Regions from separate parts of the Bradyrhizobium sp. ISRA430 genome, predicted to be linked through region 1. Evidence: predicted binding sites of a transcription regulator. Region 1 holds the regulator's gene; each other region holds the start of a gene.
What was found. The regulator PhoB, encoded in region 1, activates phosphate uptake and scavenging genes when phosphate is short. The targets are predictions, from matches to a motif close to TGTCATNNANCTGTCAT.
Positions count from the first base shown of each region.

Region 2: the regulator PhoB is predicted to act here: its motif matches at 2,145-2,161, upstream of phnC (phosphonate ABC transporter ATP-binding protein).
Region 3: the regulator PhoB is predicted to act here: its motif matches at 2,531-2,547, upstream of ugpB (sn-glycerol-3-phosphate ABC transporter substrate-binding protein UgpB).

Region 1 covers NZ_CP094516.1:4,980,669-4,985,332, forward strand. Annotated here, with positions in the region: gene MTX21_RS23685 (aspartate aminotransferase family protein) at 1-136, opposite strand, end outside; gene MTX21_RS23690 (GcrA family cell cycle regulator) at 590-1,102, shown strand; gene phoB (phosphate regulon transcriptional regulator PhoB) at 1,329-2,036, opposite strand; gene phoU (phosphate signaling complex protein PhoU) at 2,051-2,767, opposite strand; gene pstB (phosphate ABC transporter ATP-binding protein PstB) at 2,779-3,597, opposite strand; gene pstA (phosphate ABC transporter permease PstA) at 3,594-4,439, opposite strand; gene pstC (phosphate ABC transporter permease subunit PstC) at 4,444-4,664, opposite strand, start outside.
Region 2 covers NZ_CP094516.1:6,102,858-6,107,521, forward strand. Annotated here, with positions in the region: gene MTX21_RS28885 (DUF1045 domain-containing protein) at 1-217, opposite strand, end outside; gene MTX21_RS28890 (alpha-D-ribose 1-methylphosphonate 5-triphosphate diphosphatase) at 236-1,429, opposite strand; gene MTX21_RS28895 (chloramphenicol acetyltransferase) at 1,426-2,097, opposite strand; gene phnC (phosphonate ABC transporter ATP-binding protein) at 2,272-3,081, shown strand; gene phnD (phosphonate ABC transporter substrate-binding protein) at 3,140-4,075, shown strand; gene phnE (phosphonate ABC transporter, permease protein PhnE) at 4,153-4,664, shown strand, end outside.
Region 3 covers NZ_CP094516.1:5,377,345-5,382,008, forward strand. Annotated here, with positions in the region: gene MTX21_RS25495 (MarR family transcriptional regulator) at 1-408, opposite strand, end outside; gene MTX21_RS25500 (organic hydroperoxide resistance protein) at 564-989, shown strand; gene MTX21_RS25505 (CaiB/BaiF CoA-transferase family protein) at 1,172-2,377, shown strand; gene ugpB (sn-glycerol-3-phosphate ABC transporter substrate-binding protein UgpB) at 2,602-3,918, shown strand; gene ugpA (sn-glycerol-3-phosphate ABC transporter permease UgpA) at 3,970-4,664, shown strand, end outside.

The DNA.
Region 1 (4,664 bases):
TGACCGCGACGCCGGAGGTGAAGTCGAGATAGCGCTCGCCATTCGTGGCGATCAGCCAGCAGCCTTCGCCACGCTCGAAACCGATGTCGGCTCTGGCGAAAACAGGAAGCAGATGCGGCGCGGCGCTCTTGGTCATGACTGTCACTTGGTGTTGAGGACGGCCTCAACGCGCATTGCGCAGCGCACCATTGACCGTCCCGGAAAACGAAACGTGCCGCCTTTTCAGGGCGGCACGTAGAACTATCTTATGCTTGGTAGAACGCCTGTCAATGCCGCCGGCAAGCCTCGGGAAACGCAGAATCCGTAGTCTTGCGGTGCCTACTTTGCGGGGTTTTCGTTACGGAACATGTGGAAGCGAGTCGGCGGACTCTTGCGCGTGAGTCACGCCATATTGTAGCGTTTGGGCTGTCAGATACGACATCTCGTGCAGCGGTTCTGATCCTCTAAGTTCTCATGTACCGGCGTAAACGTTCGGGCGCTCTAGTCGCGCCCGGCGAGCCTTAAAGGATTCTGGCGGCACGGGTTTTCGAGGCTTAGGCATTCGCCGCGAGGGCCAGGGTGGCTGGCGCGCGGCGAGGGAAAGGGTGCAATGACGGTTTTGACATGGTCCGACGATCGCGTCGAGCAGTTGAAAAAGCTCTGGGAGGCTGGACTTTCGGCCAGCCAGATCGCAGCCGAGCTCGGCAATGTGACCCGCAATGCCGTGATCGGCAAGGTGCACAGGCTCGGCCTGTCCGGCCGCGCCAAGAGCCCCTCGTCGGCGGCGCCGCGGCCGCGTAAGGCGCGCCCCGCGCAGCACATGATGCGGGTGGCTCGTCCGATCTCGCGCGGCAACACCGCGCTGGCGCAGGTCTTCGAGGTCGAGGTTGAGCCCGATCCGGTCACCTACGACAACGTCGTGCCGATGAGCCAGCGGCTGTCGCTGCTCGAGCTGAACGAGGCGACCTGCCATTGGCCGGTCGGCGATCCCTCGAGCCCGGATTTCTTCTTCTGCGGCGGCAAGGCGCTCACCGGCCTGCCCTATTGCGCCCAGCACTCGCGCGTCGCCTATCAGCCGGCGGCGGATCGCCGCCGCGCTCCGGCGAAGCCGGGCACGCGCTGAGTTAGCGTTTAGTCGGTGAACTAGGTGCCGTCGTTACACGACGGCACTTCAACTAGCTCGGTGTCGTCCCGGCGAACGCCGGGATCCATAACCACCGGCCGATGTGGTTACGGGGACTCGGAGTTATCATCGTCGCGCGACAACTGCGCCCTGGGGTTATGCGTCTCGGCCTTCGCCGGGACGACGACTGAAAGTGTGGCAACAACCAGCCATCCCGCCCCAGACTTTACGTCTGCTCCGCCTTCGCGAAACGGTCATCCAGCGCATAGCCGGCGCCGCGCACGGTGCGGATCGGATCCTGCTCGCGGCCGAGATTGAGCAGCTTGCGCAGGCGGCCGATGTGCACGTCGACCGTGCGTTCGTCGATGTAGATGTCGCGGCCCCAGACGCTGTCGAGAAGCTGCTCGCGCGAGAACACGCGACCCGGATGCTCGAGGAAAAACTCCAACAGGCGATATTCGGTCGGACCGAGATCGATCGGCCGGCCCGAGCGCGCCACGCGGCGCTTTTCACGATCGAGCTCGATGTCGCCATAGGCGAGCACGGTGGCGAGCCGCTCGGGGCTTGCGCGCCGGAGCAGGCCCTTTACGCGCGCCAAGAGCTCGGGCACCGAGAACGGCTTGACGATATAGTCGTCGGCACCGGTCGCAAGACCCCGCACCCGCTCACTCTCCTCGCCGCGCGCGGTGAGCATGATGATCGGAAGCTGCTTGGTGTCGGGCCTGGTGCGCAAGCGCCGGCACAGCTCGATGCCGGACAGGCCCGGCAGCATCCAGTCGAGCACGATCAGGTCGGGGATATGTTCCTTGAGACGGGTATCGGCGTCGTCGCCGCGCATCACCGTCTCGACGTCATAGCCGTCGCCTTCGAGGTTGTAGCGGAGGAGCTCGGTCAGAGCCTCCTCGTCCTCAACCACCATAATGCGTGCGCCCATGGGGTCGTCGCTCCTTACGTATTCGGGACCGTCGTGGCGAAGGTCGTCATGTCGCCCTTCGGCCGCTTGTCGGCGATGGCCTGACCTTCGATCATGTAAAACACGGTCTCGGCGATGTTGGTGGCATGGTCGCCGATCCGCTCGATGTTCTTGGCGCAGAACATCAGATGGATGCAGAACGAGATGTTGCGCGGATCCTCCATCATATAAGTGAGGAGCTCGCGGAACAGCGAGGTGCAGATGGCGTCGACTTCCTCGTCGCCCTTCCACACCGCCATCGCCGCCGGCAGGTCATGCGCGGCATAGGCGTCAAGCACCGACTTGACCTGCTGCTGCACCAGGTCGGTCATGTGTTCCAGGCCGCGGAACAGCTTTAGCGGATGGAAGTCCGTCTCCAGCGCGGCGACGCGCTTGCCCATGTTCTTGGCAAGGTCGCCGATGCGCTCGAGGTCGGTCGCCACGCGCATCGCACCAACGATCTCGCGCAGGTCGATCGCCATCGGCTGACGGCGGGCGATGGTGAGCACGGCACGCTCCTCGATACGCTTCTGCAGCGCGTCGAGCTCGACGTCGGTGGCGACGACGCGCTGGCCGAGCGCGACGTCGCGGCGGATCAGCGCATCGACGGAATCGACGATCATGCGCTCGGCAATCCCGCCCATCTCTGCGACCAGTCGAGTGAGCTCCTGAAGGTCGGTGTCGAAGGCCTTTGCGGTGTGTTCGGAACCCATATCCTGTCTCCTCAGCCGAACCGGCCGGTGATGTAATCCTGCGTACGCCGATCGCTCGGCGACGTGAAGATCTTGCTGGTGTCGTCGAACTCGATCAGCTCGCCGAGATACATGAAGGCGGTCTTGTCGGAAACGCGCGCCGCTTGCTGCATGTTATGGGTGACGATCGCGATCGTGTAGTTCTCGGACAGCTCCTGGATCAGCTCCTCGACCTTGGCGGTCGAGATCGGGTCGAGCGCCGAGCAGGGCTCGTCGAACAGGATCACTTCGGGGCGCACCGCGACGGTGCGCGCGATGCAGAGGCGCTGCTGCTGGCCGCCGGAGAGCGAGAGGCCCGAGGCGTTGAGCTTGTCCTTGACCTCGTTCCAGAGCGCGCCGCCGCGCAGCGCCTTCTCGACGCGGTCGTCCATCTCCGACTTCGAGATCTTCTCATAGAGGCGGATGCCGAAGGCGATGTTCTCGTAGATCGTCATCGGGAACGGCGTCGGCTTCTGGAACACCATGCCGACGCGGGCCCGCAGCAGGTTGAGATCGAGCTTGGGGTCGAGAATGTTGGTCTGGTCGAGCATGAGCTGACCGGTCACACGCTGGCCCGGATAGAGATCATACATCCGATTGAAGATGCGCAGCAGGGTCGACTTGCCGCAGCCCGACGGACCGATGAACGCCGTGACGCGGTTGGTGCCGAGCGTCAGGTTGATGTTCTTCAGCGCGTGGTGTTCGCCGTAATAGAAGTTGAGGTTGCGAACCGTCACCTTGGCCGGGGCCTCCGGCAGCGGTTGCGACGCCAGGTGACCGTTGGAACTCACGGATACGGACAGGTCGGTCATTTTGCGGTCCTCTCGGCGCCAAGGATGCGCGCGCCAATGTTCAGGGCAAGCACGGTGAGCGTGATCAGCAGCGCGCCGCTCCAGGCGAGTTGCTTCCAGTAGGCGTACGGGCTCTGCACGAAGTTGTTGATGGTGACCGGCAGGTTCGCTATCGTCTTGTTCAGGCTCAGGCTGAAGAACTGGTTCGACAGCGCAGTGAACAGCAGCGGCGCAGTCTCGCCGGCGACGCGGGCGGTCGCGAGCAGCACGCCGGTGATGAGGCCGGAGCGCGCCGCGCGATAGGCGATCCGCTTGATCACCAATGAACGCGGCAGGCCCAGTGCCGAGGCCGCCTCACGCAGCGCGTTCGGCACCAGGAGCAGCATGTCCTCGGTCGTGCGTAGCACCACCGGGATCACGATCACGGCGAGCGCGAGGCTGCCGGCGATCGCCGAGAAGCCGCGCATCGGCACCACCACCGCGCCGTAGATGAACAGGCCGATGATGATCGAGGGTGCGCTGAGCAGGATGTCGTTGATGAAACGGATGACCGAGGTCAGCTTGTCATTGCGGCCGTACTCGGCGAGATAGGTGCCGGCGAACAGGCCGAGCGGCGCACCGATGCCGACGCCGAGCACGGTCATGATCAGCGAGCCGACGATGGCATTGAGCAGGCCGCCTTCGTTCGAGCCGGGCGGCGGCGTGCTTTCGGTGAAGATCTGGAGGTTCAATCCCGTCAGGCCGTTGTAGAGCAGCGTGATCAGGATCAGCGCGAGCCAGGTCACGCCAAAGGCGGCGGCGCCGATGCAGAGACCGCGGATCAGGATGTCCTTGCGGCGGCGGCGTGCATAAATCGGGTTCATGGCGTCACTTCCCCGCTTTCTTTTCGAGGCGCAGCAGCATCAGCCGCGCGGCCGCGAGCACGAAGAACGTCAGCACGAACAGCAGGAGGCCGAGCAAGATCAGGCCGGATTGATGCAGGCCGTCGCTTTCGGCGAACTCGCTGGCGATCGCCGCCGAGATCGTGGTGCCCGGCGCGAAGATCGATGAGGAGATCCGGAACGAGTTGCCGATGATGAAGGTCACCG
Region 2 (4,664 bases), 1.1 Mb from region 1:
CGAGTGCCATCGGCGCTTTCAGCGTGCCGTGAAAGCCGTATTTGCGAGGATCGGCGGTGACGTCGCGCCAGTCCGGCGCGACACGCCGTGCTTCCTCGGGGAAGGGCAGCTCGTTGCCGGTGTGAGCGTCATAGCCGAGCAGCTCGGCGCCAAAACGCGAGAGAGCGCTATGGGCGCTGGCTGCATGATAGATCGCGTAGCGGGGAAAACCTGTCATTGCCTGAGCATAACCGCTTTACGCCGCGACGACAGCCTCGCGCGGCGTGGCCGCGGGGCCGAGCAGCCGCGCCGCATCTGTCAGGTGCACGAGCCGCCCTGCTGCGATCACGGCGACGAGCCGCGGCCGCAGCGGTACGGTGTCGTCGACCAGGAGAATGTCGGCACGACGTCCTTCCGCCAGCGTGCCGCGATCGCCAAGGCCGGTGGCGCGTGCGGGCCCGGCGGAGACCAGATTCCAGGCTTCGGTGAGCGGCAGTATGCCATCGGCAGCGAGTCGGAACGCCGCGAGCAATTGCGCAGGATAATAATAGTCCGACGCCAGCACGGTGCAGAGCCCCTTGGCGATCATGTCGGACGCCCTGGTCCAGCCGGTGTGGCTGCCGCCGCGCACGACGTTCGGCGCACCGTAGACGATGGCGTCGCCGTTGGCGGCGGCATCCCGCGCCGTCTCCTCGTTGATCGGAAACTCGGCGATCATCGCACCCAGGGCGCGATATTCCCGGCGCATCGCCGGCGTTCCGTCGTCATGCGACAGCATCCGCACCTCGGCGGCGCGTGCCGCAGCGGCCAACCGCGAAATCGAGGCCGGCACCTCGGCGGCGCGCGAGACCACGCGATCGACCAGCCGGTCGAAGTCTTCGTTCGACAGCCCGGTGCGCTCCACCATGCGGTTGCGCTTGCGCGGCTTCGCCATGTCGGCAACGGTACCGTCCATGTGGTCGTTGAAGGCGAACAGGTCGATGCGACCCTCGGCCAGCCACTGGCCGATCTCGTCTTCGGCGTCGAGATTGTAGGTCTCGTGCCGCAGGTGGAAGCGGGTGTCGGCGGCGAATTGCGGGCGCTGGCGCTCGATCGCCTCCATCAGGCTCCTCGCATTGTCGCCGCTGCGCAGGCCCGGCTCCCACGAACAGGTCGTGGCGTGGAACACCGTGGTGATGCCGTTGCTGATCGCCTGGCGGTCGCTGTCGGCAAGCGCGACATCGATCGGGAAGTCGACGCCGGCGCGCGGCATCATCTGCCGCTCGAAGGCATCGCCATGCAGATCGACGATGCCGGGCAGGACCAGCAGGTTGCGCGCGTCGATCGCCAGCCGCGCACGGGCGCGAGGCGCATCGATCCGCGCAATGTCCTGTCCGGACACGGCAAGCGAAGTTTCGACGAGCTCGGAGCCGATCAGGGTCCGGCCACCTTCAAGGAAAATGTCTGTCACGCGACCGCGCTTCGTTTGCTGGCAGGAGAGCTCGTAAGGGAACTTGCCCGTGCTTCGTATGTCGACAGGAAATCTTCAATCCCGAGATTGCGGAAATCGGGCAGAGCTTCACGCAACTTGTCGTGATCCCAATCCCACCAGGCGAGCCTGGCGAGCCGTCCGGCGATCTCTTCCGAGAATCGCCGCCGGACGATCCGCGCCGGATTGCCGGCGACGATGGTATAGGCCGGCACGTCCTTGGTGGCGATGGCGCCGGCCGCGATCACCGCGCCGGTGCCGATGTTGCGGCCAGGCAGCACGATCGCGCCGTGACCGATCCAGACGTCGTGGCCGATATGGACATGATGCTGACGTCGCCAGTCGAAGAAATCGGCGTCGTCGCTCTCGCCCGGGAAATAAGCGCTCGAGCGATAGGTGAAATGGGCCTGCGTGGCGCGATGCATCGGATGGTTTCCGGGATTGATGCGCGTCATCGCCGCGATCGAGCAGAACTTGCCGATCGTCGTGTAGGTGATCTGCGCGTCATTCATCACGTAGGAGTAATCGCCCATCGTCACTTCGTGCAGGATCGTGCGCGCGCCGACCTCGGTATAGGCGCCGAGCCTCGTCTCGTGCAGCTTTGCCGAGGGATCGATGGTCGGTTGGACCGAAAGCACTTTGGCGACCATGTTGCATCCGAAAGATCGAGGAGGGGCGCCTGTCTTCGAGCGGCTCGATGACAATGTCATGACGCCACAATGACAGGGGATGAGGTGTGTAGGATCGCCGCACGGCAACGCGCATGTCACACAAGTGTCAAGCGTCGGCGTTAGCGGTGGCAGCCAGTTACTCTGGAGCCCTGCATGCTGGTGGTGGAAGGTCTGACGTGCCGCTTCGGCGCAAAAGCTGCGGTGGACGACGCTTCGTTTCAAATTTCCCCCGGCGGCTTCGTCGGCGTGATCGGACGTTCCGGTGCCGGCAAGTCGACCTTGCTGCGGACCATCAATCGCCTCGTGACGCCGACGCACGGACGCATCCTGTTCGAGGGCGTCGACGTCACTGCGCTGCGCGGCAAGGAGCTGCGGCAATGGCGGGCGCGATCGGCGATGATCTTCCAGCAATTCAACCTGGTCGGTCGGCTCGATGTGCTGACCAACGTGCTGATGGGACGTCTGGCCGTCATTCCCGCCTGGCGCTCGCTCGCGCAAGTGTGGCCCGAGCAAGACAGGGCGCTGGCGATGTCGGCGCTGGAGCAATTTGACATTGCCTCGCTCGCCGCCCAGCGCGCCGACCAGCTCTCCGGCGGCCAGCAGCAGCGCGTTGCGATCGCACGCGCACTGGTCCAGCAGCCCGACATCATTCTCGCCGACGAGCCGATCGCCTCGCTCGATCCGCGCAACACCAAGATCGTGATGGATGCGCTGCTCCGCATCAACAAGCACTTCGGCATCACCGTGCTCTGCAACCTGCATTCGCTCGATCTGGCGCGCACCTATTGCGACCGCCTGATCGGCATGGCGGCGGGCCGCGTGGTTTTCGACGGCGCGCCGTCCGCGCTGACCGATCACGTCGCGCGAGAGCTGTACGATCTCGAAGCCGCCGACGTCATGGGCGGCATGCCCGTGCCCGCGCCTCAAGGCGTTCCGGCGCTCGGGACTGCGGCAGCCGCCTGAGCCAGCGCCTGCGTTTTCAGTTTTGCGTCAACCGACCCCAACCGATGAAGAGGGTACCATGATCACTCGCAGATTAGTCCTTGCCGGCGCCACCATGCTGGCCTTTGCCGGATCCGCTTACGCCGATGACTGGAAGGCCAAATATCCCGAACTGACCTTCGCGGTGGTTCCGGCCGAAAACGCCTCCGGCGTCACCGAGCGCTGGACGCCCTTCGTGGAATACCTGTCGAAGCAACTCGGCGTGAAGGTCACGCTGCGCATCGCCAATGACTATGCCGCGGTGATCGAGGGCCAGCGCGCCGGCAACATCCACATCGCAAGCTACGGCTCGGCCTCGTTCGCGCGCGCTCGCCTGACCGGCGTCAAGACCGATGCCTTTGCCAACGACATCAACGCCGATGGCTCGACCGGCTACTACTCGGTGTTCTTCGTTAAAGCGAGCAGCCCGTACAAGAGCGTCGATCAGCTCAAGGGCAAGAACCTCGGCCTCGTCGACCCGAACTCGACCTCCGGTAACAACGTGCCGCGCTTCGAGCTCGACAAGATGGGCATTCCGGATGCCGACGGCTATTTCAGCAAGGTCGTGTTCACGGGCAGCCATGAGAACGCGATGCTGGCGCTGGCGCAGGGCACGGTCGACGTCGCGGCCAACCAGTGGACCAGCGACGACGATTCCACGCTGGCGCAGATGCTGACCAAGGGCATGCTGAAGAATGCCGACGGTTCGGCGATGAAGAAGGACGATTTCCGCATCATCCACAAGTCGGCGCCGATCATCAACGGGCCCTACGCCTACAACTCTGACCTGCCGGAAGACGCCAAGGCGGCGATCGCGAAGGCGTTCTTCGATGCGCCGACCAAGGACAAGGCCGCGTTCGAGCGCCTCTCCGACGGCCAGAAGAAGGGCTTTCATCCCGCGACCACCAAGGATTGGGATGGCACGATCGAGCTGATCAAGTTCGTCGATGCTCTGCGTAAGAAGAAGGCGTCCTGAGTTTTCGGGACGATGCACTGGAGCCGGGTCGAGGGACCCGGCTCCTTCTCTTTTGACGGGTCACGCTCCCTGATCAAATGACGCTCGCGGTTTCGATCCTTCCCGAACAGCAATTGGCCGCGCTCGATGCCGCCTATCGCCAGGCAGTGACGCGCAAGCGGCTTCGTCTCCTGCTTGGGATTGCACTATTCATTTCCGCTCTGGTCCTGTCAGCGATTGGCGCGGAAGTGAACCTGCGCACTCTCTTCACCTATTTCGGCAACTTCGTCAGCTATTTCGATCGCATTCTCACGCTCGACAGCGGCCAGCGCGTCTGGACCGATGTTGGCGAGTGGCTGTGGGGCTGGCGCAAATGGTTGAAGATGTTGGCGGAGACCCTGCTGATCAGCTATGTCGGCACGCTGATCGGCGCGACCCTCGCCTTTGCCCTGAACTTCGTCGCGGCGGAGAACACCTCGCCGGCGCCCTGGCTGCGCTTCGTGGTACGGCGCCTGCTCGAATTCGCTCGCACCGTCCCGGGCATCGTGTTTGCCCTGGTCTTCGTCATCGCCTTCGGCCTCGGGCCGATGGCGGGTGTGCTCGCGATCGC
Region 3 (4,664 bases), 400 kb from region 1:
CATGCCGGTCAGCGCTGACACCGAGCAGTCGGACGCAGCGAGGATCGACTGCGGGACGCTGCGCGCCTTGTCCTTCAATGCGTGCCCCTGCGGCGTCAGGGCAATCAGCACCTGACGTTCATCCTCGCTCGAGCGCGTACGCCGGACCAGATGGGCCGCCTCGAGCCGCTTCAGGAGCGGCGTCAGGGTGCCGGAATCCAAGAACAGCTTCTCGCCGATGTCCTTCACCGGCACGTCGTCCTGCTCCCACAGCACCAACATCACCAGATACTGCGGGTAGGTCAGGCCGAGTCGGTCGAGCAGCGGCTTGTAGACGCGGTTGAAGGCATGGGCGGCCGAATAGACCGCAAAGCAGATCTGGTTATCGAGCCGCAGCGGCTGATCGGCCGCCAATTGTTTCCGGACCATGGAGAGCCTCAAGGGATTCGTCTTGGCATTGTGGGACGCGGCAGCCTCCGATTCAATTGCGAACAATTAAATGTGAGGCTGCTTAATTTCAATTGCACGCAATCTAATTGTTTGCAATAAAGATCGCGTCCCAACCGGAACCCCAGGAGACGAAGATGTCCGTGAATGTCCTCTACAAGACCAGCGCGAAGGCCACCGGCGGCCGCGATGGCCATGCCGCAACCCTCGACGGCGCCCTCGACGTCAAGCTCACCACGCCGAAGGAGCTCGGCGGCGGAGGCGGCGCCGGCAACAATCCCGAACAGCTCTTTGCGGCCGGATATGCCGCCTGCTTCATCGGCGCGATGAAATTCGTGGCCTCGCAGGGCGGCCCGAAGGTCCCCGCTGACACCTCCGTCACCTCAACGGTCGGCATCGGCCCGCGTTCCGAGGGCGGCTTCGGGCTCGACATCGATCTGGCCATCTCGCTGCCCGGCGTGCCGCGCGCGGAGGCCGAGGCGCTGGTCGAAAAGGCCCACCAGGTCTGCCCCTATTCCAACGCCACCCGCGGCAATGTCGACGTCCGCCTGAAGGTCGTCTGATCGACGTGGATCGGCCGGCCCGAGATCCCCCTCGGGCCGGCCATTCGCTCGATTTGCCACGCCGCGGGATTGGCGAGCGGCGGCGCATACGCCCCTACGCGGGACGCCATTGCTGGCGTGGGCGAACCTCGCTAGGCCTGTGCTCAACGATCGACACAGGGTTGAAGCGAAGGTTTGCTGCCATGACTTCCGAAGCCGCTAACGGCGCAATGAGCGGACTGCGCGTCATCGACCTCACGCGCGTGCTCGGCGGCCCCTACTGCACGCAGATCCTCGCCGATCATGGCGCCGACGTGATCAAGGTCGAGCCGCCGGCAGGCGACGAGGTGCGCGAGTGGGGCCCTCCCTTCCACGAGGAGGACGCGGCCTATTTCGTCGGCATCAACCGCAACAAGCGCTCGATCGGCCTCGACCTCGCCTCCGAGGGCGGCCGCGCCGTGCTGCTCAAGATGCTGGAGACGGCCGACGTCCTGATCGAGAATTTCAAGCCGGGCACGCTGGAGAAATGGGGCATCGGCAACGAGGTTCTGCGCGAAAAATTTCCGCGGCTCGTGCACTGCCGGATCTGCGGTTTCGGCGCCGACGGTCCGCGCGGCGGCAATCCCGGCTATGACGCCATCATCCAGGCCATGACCGGCATGATCGCGGCGACCGGCTCGCCGGAAAGCGGCCCGATGCGGATCGGCGTGCCGCTGGTCGACATCACCACCGGCCTCTATGCGGCGATCGGCATCCTGATGGCGCTGTCGGAACGGCAGCGCTCAGGGCTTGGCCAGTTCCTCGAGACCACGCTATACGAGACCGGCCTTGCCATCATGCATCCGCACACCGCGAACTATTTCATGCATGGCAAGCCGCCGGGCCTCACCGGCAACGAGCACCCCAATCTCGTGCCTTACGCGATCTTCCCGACCAAGACCGACGACATCTTCATCGGCGTCGGCAACGACGGAACCTTCCGCAAGTTGTGCAAGGAGATCGGCAAGGTGGAGCTCGGCACCGATCCGCGCTTTGCCCGCAACAAGGACCGCATCGCCAATCGCGAGGCGCTGCGCGCAGAGCTTGCCGCGGTGTTCAGCCAGCACGAGGCCGAGCCGCTCTGCAATCGCCTGCTCGCCGCGGGCCTTCCCGCCGGCCCGGTGCAGAAGATCGACCAGGCGCTGACCAACCCGCATACGATCTACCGCGGCGATGTCATCGAGAAGGACTGGTACAAGGGCGTCGCCTCGCCGATCCGGCTCGACCGCAGCAAGCCGAGCCTGCGCCGGCTGCCGCCGAAATTCAGCCAGCATTCCGCCGAGGTGCTCGGCGAGTTCGGATACTCCAGGGCCGAGATCGACGCGATGCTCGCCAAGGGCGTGGTCTGCGGCCCCGAGCGCAAGCGCTGAGGCCCGCACACCTCGCATCCGACAGCCGATGCCGCACTGCGGCGCGAGCACGATAGTGCGGCGCGAACGGCTGCGGCTGCCCCGGACGCGCATTCGCCTATTTGACAGCTTCCCTTTTCCAGCGCTTGCCGCTTTCGTTTCGGCCGCTTACACAGTCATGTGAACGTCATATGGCGCTGCTAGCGCAAGCGATCATTTTTGACGGCCCAAGGGAGGTTTTCTTGATGGCTCTTCGACCATTTGCTGCGGCTGCCGCTTTTGCGGTCACGTTCGGCTTTGCCGCCTCGCCGGCCTTGGCCGCGACCGAAATCCAGTGGTGGCACGCGATGACCGGCGCGAACAACGACGTCATCGTCAAGCTCGCCAACGACTTCAACGCGTCGCAGAGCGATTACAAGGTCATCCCGACCTACAAGGGCAACTACCCCGACACCATGAACGCCGGCATCGCGGCCTTCCGTGCCGGCAACGCGCCCCACATCATGCAGGTGTTCGAAGTCGGAACCGCGACCATGATGGCCGCGACCGGCGCAGTCAAACCGGTCTACAAGCTGATGGCCGAGACCGGCGAGAAGTTCGATCCGAAGGCCTATCTGCCTGCGATCACCGGCTACTACTCGACCTCGAAGGGCGAAATGCTGTCCTTCCCCTTCAACTCGTCGTCCACGGTCATGTGGGTCAACCTCGACGAGCTGAAGAAGGCGAACGTCGAGATTCCGAAGACCTGGCCCGAGGTGTTCGACGCCGCCAAGAAGCTCCACGCCAACGGCCATCCCACCTGCGGCTTCTCGAACTCCTGGGTCACATGGGTCAATCTCGAGCAGCTCTCGGCCTGGCACAACGTGCCGCTGTCCACGAAAGCCAACGGGCTCGACGGCTTCGACACCGTGCTGGAGTTCAACGGACCGCTCCAGGTCAAGCATCTCGAGAAACTGGTCGAGCTCCAGAAGGATAAGACCTACGATTATGCCGGCCGCACCAACACCGGCGAAGGCCGTTTCACCTCCGGCGAATGCCCGCTCTACCTGACCTCGTCGGCCTTCTTCGGCAACGTCAAGGCGCAGGCCAAGTTCAACTTCACCGCCGTGCCGATGCCCTATTATCCGGACGTCAAGGGCGCGCCGCAGAACTCGATCATCGGCGGCGCCTCGCTCTGGGTCATGGGCGGCAAGTCGGCCGAAGAATATAAGGGCGTCGCGAAATTCCTGGCCTTCCTCTCGGACACCGATCGCCAGGTGTATATCCACAAGGCTTCCGGCTACCTGCCGATCACCAAGGCGGCCTATGAGAAGGCCAAGGCCGAGGGCTTCTACAAGGATCAGCCCTATCTCGAGACCCCGCTGCTCGAACTGACCAATAAGGAGCCGACCGAGAATTCGCGCGGCCTGCGCCTCGGCAACATGGTTCAGCTCCGTGATGTCTGGTCGGAAGAGATTGAGCAGGCGCTCGCCGGCAAGAAGACCGCCAAGCAGGCGCTGGATGCCGCCGTCGAACGCGGCAACCAGATGCTGCGGCAGTTCGAAAAGACCGCGGTCAAGTGAGGCAATGAGCGGCAGGCCGCGGATGCGTGGCCTGCCGCTTCTGCTGACATCATGCAAAAGCAGGCCATCTTCCAGTCAAAGCTGTTGCCCTACGCGCTGGTTGCGCCGCAACTCGCGATTGTCCTGATCTTTTTCTACTGGCCGGCCGCGCAGGCGGTGATCCAATCGTTCCTGCTGCAGGATGCTTTCGGTCTGTCGACCAGCTTCGTCTGGGTCGACAACTACCTCGACCTGTTTCGGGAGCCCGCCTATTTCGAGGCGATCGTCCGGACGTTCTTCTTCTCGTTCGCCATCGCCGTCTCTTCGCTGTCCCTCGCGCTGCTGCTCGCCGTGATGGCGGACAAGCCGTTGCGCGGCGGCACGATCTACCGCACGCTGCTGATCTGGCCCTACGCGGTCGCCCCGCCCGTGGTCGGCGTGCTCTGGATCTTCATGCTGCACCCCTCGCTCGGCGTGCTCTCGCGCTATCTTCGCGCCGCCGGCATCGACTGGAATCCGCTGCTCGACGGCAACCAGGCAGCAACGCTGATCATCCTCGCCGCGGCCTGGAAGCAGATCTCCTACAACTTCCTGTTCTTCCTCGCCGGCCTGCAGAGCATACCGAGGAGCGTGATCGAGGCAGCCGCCATCGACGGTGCGCGCCCGATGCGGCGGTTCTGGACCGTGACGTTCCCGCTGCTGTCGCCGACCATCTTCTTCCTCCTGGTCGTCAACATCGTCTACGCCTTCTTCGACACCTTCGGCAT